Regions from separate parts of the Pseudomonas rossensis genome, predicted to be linked through region 2. Evidence: predicted binding sites of a transcription regulator. Region 2 holds the regulator's gene; the other holds the start of a gene.
The links. Region 2 encodes FliA, which starts transcription of late flagellar genes. Its sites were predicted from a motif close to CTAAAGTTTNNNNNNNNNNNGCCGNTAA; they were not measured.
Positions count from the first base shown of each region.

Region 1: a site for FliA is predicted at 1,685-1,712, ahead of WLY71_RS19120 (methyl-accepting chemotaxis protein). Genes of this name have one in related genera too.

Region 1 is NZ_JBBWCB010000074.1:14,966-18,899, reverse strand. It holds gene WLY71_RS19135 (MmcQ/YjbR family DNA-binding protein) at 1-293, shown strand, start outside; gene WLY71_RS19130 (DUF1294 domain-containing protein) at 290-718, opposite strand; gene WLY71_RS19125 (undecaprenyl-diphosphate phosphatase) at 715-1,545, opposite strand; gene WLY71_RS19120 (methyl-accepting chemotaxis protein) at 1,840-3,474, shown strand; gene pnuC (nicotinamide riboside transporter PnuC) at 3,620-3,934, shown strand, end outside.
Region 2 is NZ_JBBWCB010000022.1:45,777-49,710, forward strand. It holds gene flhF (flagellar biosynthesis GTPase FlhF) at 1-1,149, shown strand, start outside; gene fleN (flagellar synthesis regulator FleN) at 1,267-2,097, shown strand; gene fliA (RNA polymerase sigma factor FliA) at 2,094-2,834, shown strand; gene WLY71_RS08870 (chemotaxis response regulator CheY) at 3,002-3,373, shown strand; gene WLY71_RS08875 (protein phosphatase CheZ) at 3,404-3,934, shown strand, end outside.

The DNA of each region.
Region 1 (3,934 bases), on a different contig from region 2:
AAGACTACAAGTGGGGTGGCGTACCGGTGTTTTCGATTGCAGGGAACAAGATGTTTGCCTTGCAGAATCTGCGGGGCGAATCCCTGGCCTTCAAGGTCGACAAGGATTTGTTTCTCGGTCATTGCGACCGCCCGGGAATCCGCCCGGCGCCGTATCTGGCGCGGGCTCAGTGGATCATCATGGAAACGCCCTACCCGTTGGGCCCTGAAGAGCTGCAAGGCTTGTTGCAGCGTTCCCATCAATTGGTGGTGAGCAAGTTGCCCAAGCGCACCCAGGTCGGACTGCTGCTTTAAAGCAGCGCGAAAAGATGGGCGCCGAGAAACAGCTGGTCGATCCAGAACACCTGATGCATCAGAACGATGATCCAGAACACCAACTGAAACGAGAGCTTGCGCGTCTTGTGCCGAAACAGCTGCTGCGCCAGCAAGGCGCCCGGCCAGCCTCCGGCGAGTTCCACCGCATGCAGCACGTTCTCCGGTGTGCGCCAACTGTCGGCGCGCGCCTTGCGCTTGTCGCTCCAGTACAGCAAGAACGCCAGCAGGCTGACGACCCCGTACGCCGCCAACGGAATCACGGAAACCCCGCGCAGCCACAACGACATCGAGCCGAACAGCGGCAGCACGCACAGGACCGCAAACACCAACAATTTCAGCTGAAGATTGCGAATTTCTCCTGCGGGTTTGCGTCCGGGGTTGTTGCGCGCGCTGGCGTCATTCATGGCTTGACCGCGGCCCAGTCAACCCAGCCGAACTGCCAGGTGGCCAGGATGACCAGGCCGAATGCGATGCGATACCAGGCAAACGCCGCATAGCTGTGGCTGCCGATGAACACGAGCAAGGCTCTGACGGCAATCATCGCGAAGATGAACGCCGTGACGAAACCGATCGCGAACACCGGAAAATCAGACGGAACGAACAGGTCGCGATACTTGTAGCCCGAGTACACCGCCGCGCCGACCATGGTCGGCATCGCCAGGAAGAAAGAAAACTCGGTGGCGGTCTTGCGCGACAAGCCGAACAGCAAACCGCCAATGATCGTCGAGCCGGAACGCGAGGTCCCTGGGATCATTGCCAGGCACTGGGCGAAGCCAACTTTCAGGGCGTCTTTCCAGGTGATTTCGTCGACGGTGTGGGCATGCACTTCATGCTGACGCTGCTCAGCCCACAGCATGACGATACCGCCCACGACCAACGCCGTGGCCACGGTGATCGGGTTGAACAGATACTCGTGGATCAGATCAGCGAAAATCACCCCCAACACTACCGCCGGCAGGAAGGCGATCAGCAGGTTCGCGGTAAAGCGTCGAGCGTTTGGCTGCGTCGGCAAACCGATAACCACATCGAATATCTTGCGGCGAAACTCCCACACCACCGCCAGAATCGCGCCCAACTGAATAATGATGTTGAAGGCCATGGCCCGCTCGCCACCGAAGTCGAGCAGGTCAGCCACAATGATCTGGTGGCCGGTACTGGAAATCGGCAAAAACTCCGTCAGCCCTTCTACAACCCCAAGAATCAATGCCGAAAAGGCAGTCCAAAGATCCATCAATCCCCCAAGAAGCGATGCGCCACGGCATGCCCCGTTAATATTTTTTCCGAACGTTTACTGCGATCAGCCTAGCTGAAGTCCCGCGCGCACAGGATCCAGACGAAACCATAAAAATTCCGTGAAAAATCAACTTGGATTCAGGTTTTTCCGTGCGGGGCCGAAATCCTATCAGACAAGTCTGATTAACGCTGCCGCGTTATTGGACTTGGGTCGGATATAACCGATTGGCAAAGTGTGGTTGGATGCTGGCGATCATTTATTACAAGAAAAAGAATCCGGAGTGACAGCGTTATGAACAGCTTGCGCAGTATGTCGATCAGCCGACGCTTGTGGCTCATCTTGATCGTGGCCGTCCTGATGCTAATGACGTTGGGCGTCTTGATGCTCAAGCAGATTCACGATGACCTGTACCACGCCAAGGCTCAGAAAACCCAGCATGTGGTGCAAACCGCCAGTGGCATTCTGACCTATTACCACGACCTCGAAACCGCCGGCACGCTCACCCGCGATGCTGCGCAGAAGCAGGCACTGAGCGCCGTTCGCGGCCTGCGTTATGACCAGAACGACTACTTCTGGATCAATGACCTGACGCCGGTGATGATCATGCACCCGGCCAATCCGAAACTCGATGGCCAGAACCTCTCGGCGATCCGCGACCCGGACGGTTTTGCCCTGTTTAACGAAATGGTCGCCGTCGCCAAGGCCAAGGGTGCCGGCACGGTCGATTATCGCTGGCCGAAACCGGGCGCCAGCGCGCCGGTAGAAAAAACCTCCTACATCAAACTCTTCGAGCCCTGGGGCTGGGTGATCGGTTCGGGCGTGTATATCGATGACATGCAGGCCGAGTTTTATAGCCAGGTCTGGAAGGCCTCGTTCGTGGGGCTAGTGATTGCCCTGATCATGGCATTGCTGGTGATCCTGATTGCCCGCAGCATCGTGCGTCCACTGCAGGAAACCGTGAACGCCATGGCCAACATCGCCAGCGGCGAGAGCGACCTCACCCGCAGCCTTGACACTCATGGCCAGGATGAAGTCACGCAACTGGCACGCCACTTCAACGCCTTCACCACCAAGCTGCGACTGGTGATCAGGGAACTGCAAGTGTCCGCCAGTGCCTTGGGCCAGTCTTCCAGCGAACTGGGCAATGATGCCGCCCAGGCCCAGCAACGCAGTCAGCAACAGTCCCAGCAAATGGAACTGGTGGCTACGGCAATCAATGAAGTGACGTATGGCGTGCACGATGTCGCGAAAAACGCCGAGCACGCCGCCAGCGAAATGCGCGATGCCGAGTCTCAGGCGCAGCAAGGTCAGGTCAACATCGATGGCAGCCTGCAACAGATCGACAAGCTGTCGTCCACCATCGATCAGGCGGTGGAAGTGATTCGTACCCTGGCCGCCGAAAGCACGCAGATCGGCAGCGTCCTCGAAGTGATCCGCTCCATCGCCGAACAAACTAACCTGTTGGCCCTCAACGCGGCCATCGAAGCCGCCCGGGCTGGCGAGCAAGGTCGCGGTTTTGCAGTGGTGGCCGATGAAGTGCGACTGCTGGCCCAGCGTACCCAGAAGTCCACGGCCGAGATCCAGTCGATGATCGAACGCCTGCAAAGCCACTCCGAAGCGGCGGTCAAAGTGATCGGCGACAGCAGCCGTGCATCGCAGTTGACCATCGAGCAGGCCGGCCTGGCCGGTGCAAGCCTGAATGCCATTGCCCAGGCGCTGCGCAACCTCAACGGGTTGAACGCCTCCATCGCCAGCGCTACCTTGCAACAGGCGCATGTAGTCGAGGACATCAACCAGAACGTCACCCAGGCGGCCGGTTTGTCCCACAGCACAGCGCTGGCGGCCGAACAGTCGAGCGTGGCCAGCGTTCATCTGAAGGAATTGAGTGAGCAGTTGAACGGGCTGCTCAAGCAGTTCCGGGTGTAACCCGAAAAGATCGCAGCCTGCGGCAGCTCCTACAAGGAAATGCGTTCGGCGTAGGAGCTGCCGCAGGCTGCGATCTTTTGATCTTCAAACTTCGCTCCTTCCCGTTACAATCCGCCCCCTCTTCGACTTCTCCCAAGGAACCTCCATGTCCGGGCTTGAACTGTTTGCCGCTGCCCTCGGTGTCATTGCCGTCTGGTTGACGGTCAAACAGAACCCTTGGTGCTGGCCGATCGGTCTGGTCATGGTGCTGCTTTATAGCTGGATCTTTTTTGAGGTGAAGCTCTACTCGGACATGCTCCTGCAGGTGATCTACGCCGCATTGCAACTCTATGGCTGGTGGCAGTGGACGCATGCGGGGGGCGCGCACCATGGTCGGCAGGTCAGCCTGCTCGACGGTAAATCGGTCGCTATCAGTCTGGTCATTGGAGCGGTCGGCAGTCTGTTGCTGGGCGCTGCAATG
Region 2 (3,934 bases):
GAAGACGAGCTGCGCAAGACCCAATCGCGGATCGTCACCGCCCAGGCCGAACTGAGCCTGCGCAGCGATGGCGAGAGCGATAACTCCACCAATCGCCAATTGTTCGCCGGCCTGCCACTGACCGCCGCCGAGCCGCTGATCGAGCCGACCTACACCGAACCCCGTCGTCCTGCACCGGCAGCGGCACCTGCCACCGGTGGCGTAGACCCACGGGCGTTCGACTCGATGCGTTTCGAACTCAACAGCCTGCGCGAACTGATGGAAGTGCAACTCGGCTCCCTGGCCTGGAATCAGCTGCAAGGCAGCCGTCCGGCCCAGGCCAATCTTTGGCGTCGCCTGCAACGCATTGGTCTGTCCGGCCCGTTGTCGCGGGATTTGCTGGCGCTGATTGCCGATATTGAAGAACCTCGTCAGGCCTGGCGCATGTTGCTGGCACACCTGGCGCGGATGATCGCCACACCGGAAATCGAGCCTCTGGAAGAGGGCGGCGTGATTGCCATGGTCGGCCCTGCCGGCATGGGCAAGACCACCACCCTGGCCAAACTCGCGGCCCGTTACGTGCTCAAGTACGGCGCGCAGAATATCGCGCTGGTCAGCATGGACAGCTACCGCATTGGTGCTCAGGAACAACTCAAGACGTTGGGCCGGATCCTCAATGTGTCGGTGACGCATGTCGATCCGGGTCAGTCGCTGGTACAGGCGCTGGAGCCGTTGCTGCGCAAACGCGTGGTGCTGATCGATACCGCGGGCCTTCAGGCCAGCGATCCGGCACTGCGCATGCAGCTCGAAAGCCTGGCCGGTCGTGGCATCAAATCGAAAAATTATCTGGTTTTGGCAACCACCAGCCAGAAACAGGTTCTAACGGCCGCTTATCACAGTTACAAGCGTTGTGGGCTCGCTGGCTGCATCCTGACTAAACTGGATGAAACGGCAAGTCTGGGCGAGGTGTTGAGCCTGGCCATCAGTCATGAATTACCGGTGGCCTACCTGACCGATGGCCCGCGGATTCCGGATGATTTGCATCTGCCGCGTCGTCATCAGTTAGTCAGTCGCGCCGTCAGCGTGCAAATGCAAGAAGAACCCAGCGAAGAAGCCATGGCTGACATGTTCGCTGATATTTACCACAGCCCGACCAAGCAGGTCGGCTGAGGTATTAAATGAACAGTTTTTGTACCTACATCGATGGTCTGCCATGCATTGTTCAGTTAGTGAACGCGCAGCCAGTAATGTGGCCTCCGTCTAAGTAAGACAAGGTAAAGAAAATTCATGGGCAGCATGCATCCCGTACAGGTGATCGCGGTGACCGGCGGCAAAGGTGGCGTCGGGAAGACTAACGTGTCAGTGAACTTGTCCCTGGCTCTAGCTGAGCTCGGCCGGCGCGTCATGCTGCTGGACGCCGATCTGGGGCTGGCGAACGTCGACGTCCTGCTGGGACTGACACCCAAACGTACTTTGGCCGACGTGATCGAAGGCCGCTGCGAGCTGCGCGACGTACTGTTGCAAGGCCCTGGCGGCATCCGCATCGTCCCGGCCGCGTCCGGCACACAGAGCATGGTTCATTTGAGCCCGGCTCAACACGCCGGCCTGATCCAGGCGTTCAGCGATATCGGCGACAACCTCGACGTGCTGGTGATCGACACCGCTGCGGGCATTGGTGACTCGGTAGTCAGTTTCGTTCGCGCAGCGCAAGAAGTCTTGCTGGTGGTCTGCGACGAACCGACCTCGATCACAGATGCCTACGCACTGATCAAACTGCTGAACCGCGATTACGGCATGAACCGCTTCCGCGTCCTGGCCAACATGGCCCAGAGCCCGCAAGAAGGTCGCAACCTGTTCGCCAAGTTGACCAAGGTCACGGATCGCTTCCTCGACGTCGCCTTACAATACGTCGGCGCGGTGCCTTACGACGAAAGTGTGCGCAAGGCTGTGCAGAAGCAGCGCGCCGTTTACGAAGCCTTCCCGCGGTCCAAGTGTTCACTGGCGTTCAAGGCGATTGCACAGAAGGTCGATACCTGGCCGCTGCCTGCGAACCCGCGTGGGCACCTGGAGTTTTTCGTCGAGCGCCTCGTGCAACAAACCGCAGGACCTGTGCTATGACAGCCAGTGGCTACAACCTCTACAAGAAGTCGGCACGTGACGCGCAGTACGAGCTGATCGAGCGTTACGCGCCACTGGTTAAACGCATTGCCTACCACTTGCTGGCGCGTCTGCCAGCCAGTGTTCAGGTTGAAGATCTGATCCAGGCCGGGATGATCGGCCTGCTTGAAGTGTCGACCAAATACGACGCCAGCAAAGGCGCGAGTTTCGAGACGTACGCGGGCATACGAATCCGTGGCGCGATGCTCGACGAAGTACGCAAGGGGGACTGGGCGCCACGTTCGGTCCACCGCAATACCCGGATGGTCAGCGACGCAATTCGCTCTATTGAAGCTAAAACCGGCCGTGACGCTAAAGATCACGAGGTTGCGGCCGAACTCCAATTGAGTCTCGACGATTATTACGGGATTTTGAACGACACCCTGGGCAGCCGCTTGTTCAGTTTCGACGATCTGTTGCAGGACGGCGAACACGAAGGGCTGCACGAGGATGGCGCCAGTGCTCATCTCGAGCCGTCACGCGATCTGGAAGATGAACGCTTCCAGGCGGCGCTGGCGGACGCGATTGCCAATTTGCCGGAGCGTGAGCGACTGGTGTTGGCGCTGTACTACGACGAAGAGTTGAATCTCAAGGAAATCGGTGAGGTCCTGGGGGTCAGCGAATCTCGGGTCAGCCAGTTACACAGCCAGTGCGCGGCCCGTTTGCGGGGGCGTTTGGGGGAGTGGCGAGCGCGCTGAAGGCAGTGTGGGGACACTGCGAACGCGGCGGGTGGGGTGTTGAACCGTACCGGTCCCGATCTGTTGTGCTCCAGACAGTCATTGAGTGCTTTGCCGGATTGATTGAAATGGCGCGTCCAGGTGCTGGGCGCGTTTAAGACTGCTTGGAGGTCGAATTGGACAAGAACATGAAAATCCTCATCGTTGATGACTTCTCAACGATGCGGCGGATCATTAAAAACCTGTTGCGTGACCTTGGGTTCACCAACACGGTCGAGGCCGACGATGGCACTACTGCCATTCCGGTTCTCAACAGCGGCAGCATCGACTTTCTGGTAACAGACTGGAACATGCCTGGCATGACCGGTATCGACCTGCTGCGCCACGTGCGTGCCGATGAAAAGCTCAAGCACCTGCCGGTGCTGATGGTGACCGCTGAAGCCAAGCGCGAGCAGATCATCGAGGCAGCCCAGGCCGGTGTTAACGGCTATGTGGTCAAGCCCTTCACGGCCCAGGCGTTAAAAGAAAAAATCGAGAAGATTTTCGAACGCATCGGTTGATGTGCGAAGCCACTGCGCCACGGGGGAGCTATGGAGCATAACGAGTCTTCACAGGGCGATTTCGAATCGACTCTGAAAAAACACGCGGTCGAACTGGTCGAAAGCCTTGAAAAAGGCAGGTTCGGCGACGCTGTGCAACTGATCCATGAGCTCAATCAGACCCGTGACCGTGGCCTGTATCAGGAAGTGGGCAAGCTCACTCGCGAGCTGCATAGCGCGATCGTCAATTTCCAGATTGACCCGCACATGCCGCAAGCCGAGGAAGTCTCGCAGATCACGGATGCCACCGAGCGTCTGGGTTATGTGGTCAAGCTGACCGAGGCTGCTGCCAACCGCACCATGGACCTGGTGGAAAACGCCACGCCGCTGGTCAACGGCCTGAGCAACGAAGCCCAGGCCTTGAGCACCGACTGGGGACGGTTCATGCGTCGCGAAGTCGGGGCTGAAGAGTTCCGCGAGTTGGCTCGGCGAGTCGACGGTTTCCTGACACGCAGCAGCGAAGACAATCGCGTTGTGTCGAGCAACCTCAACGACATTCTGCTCGCTCAGGATTACCAGGAC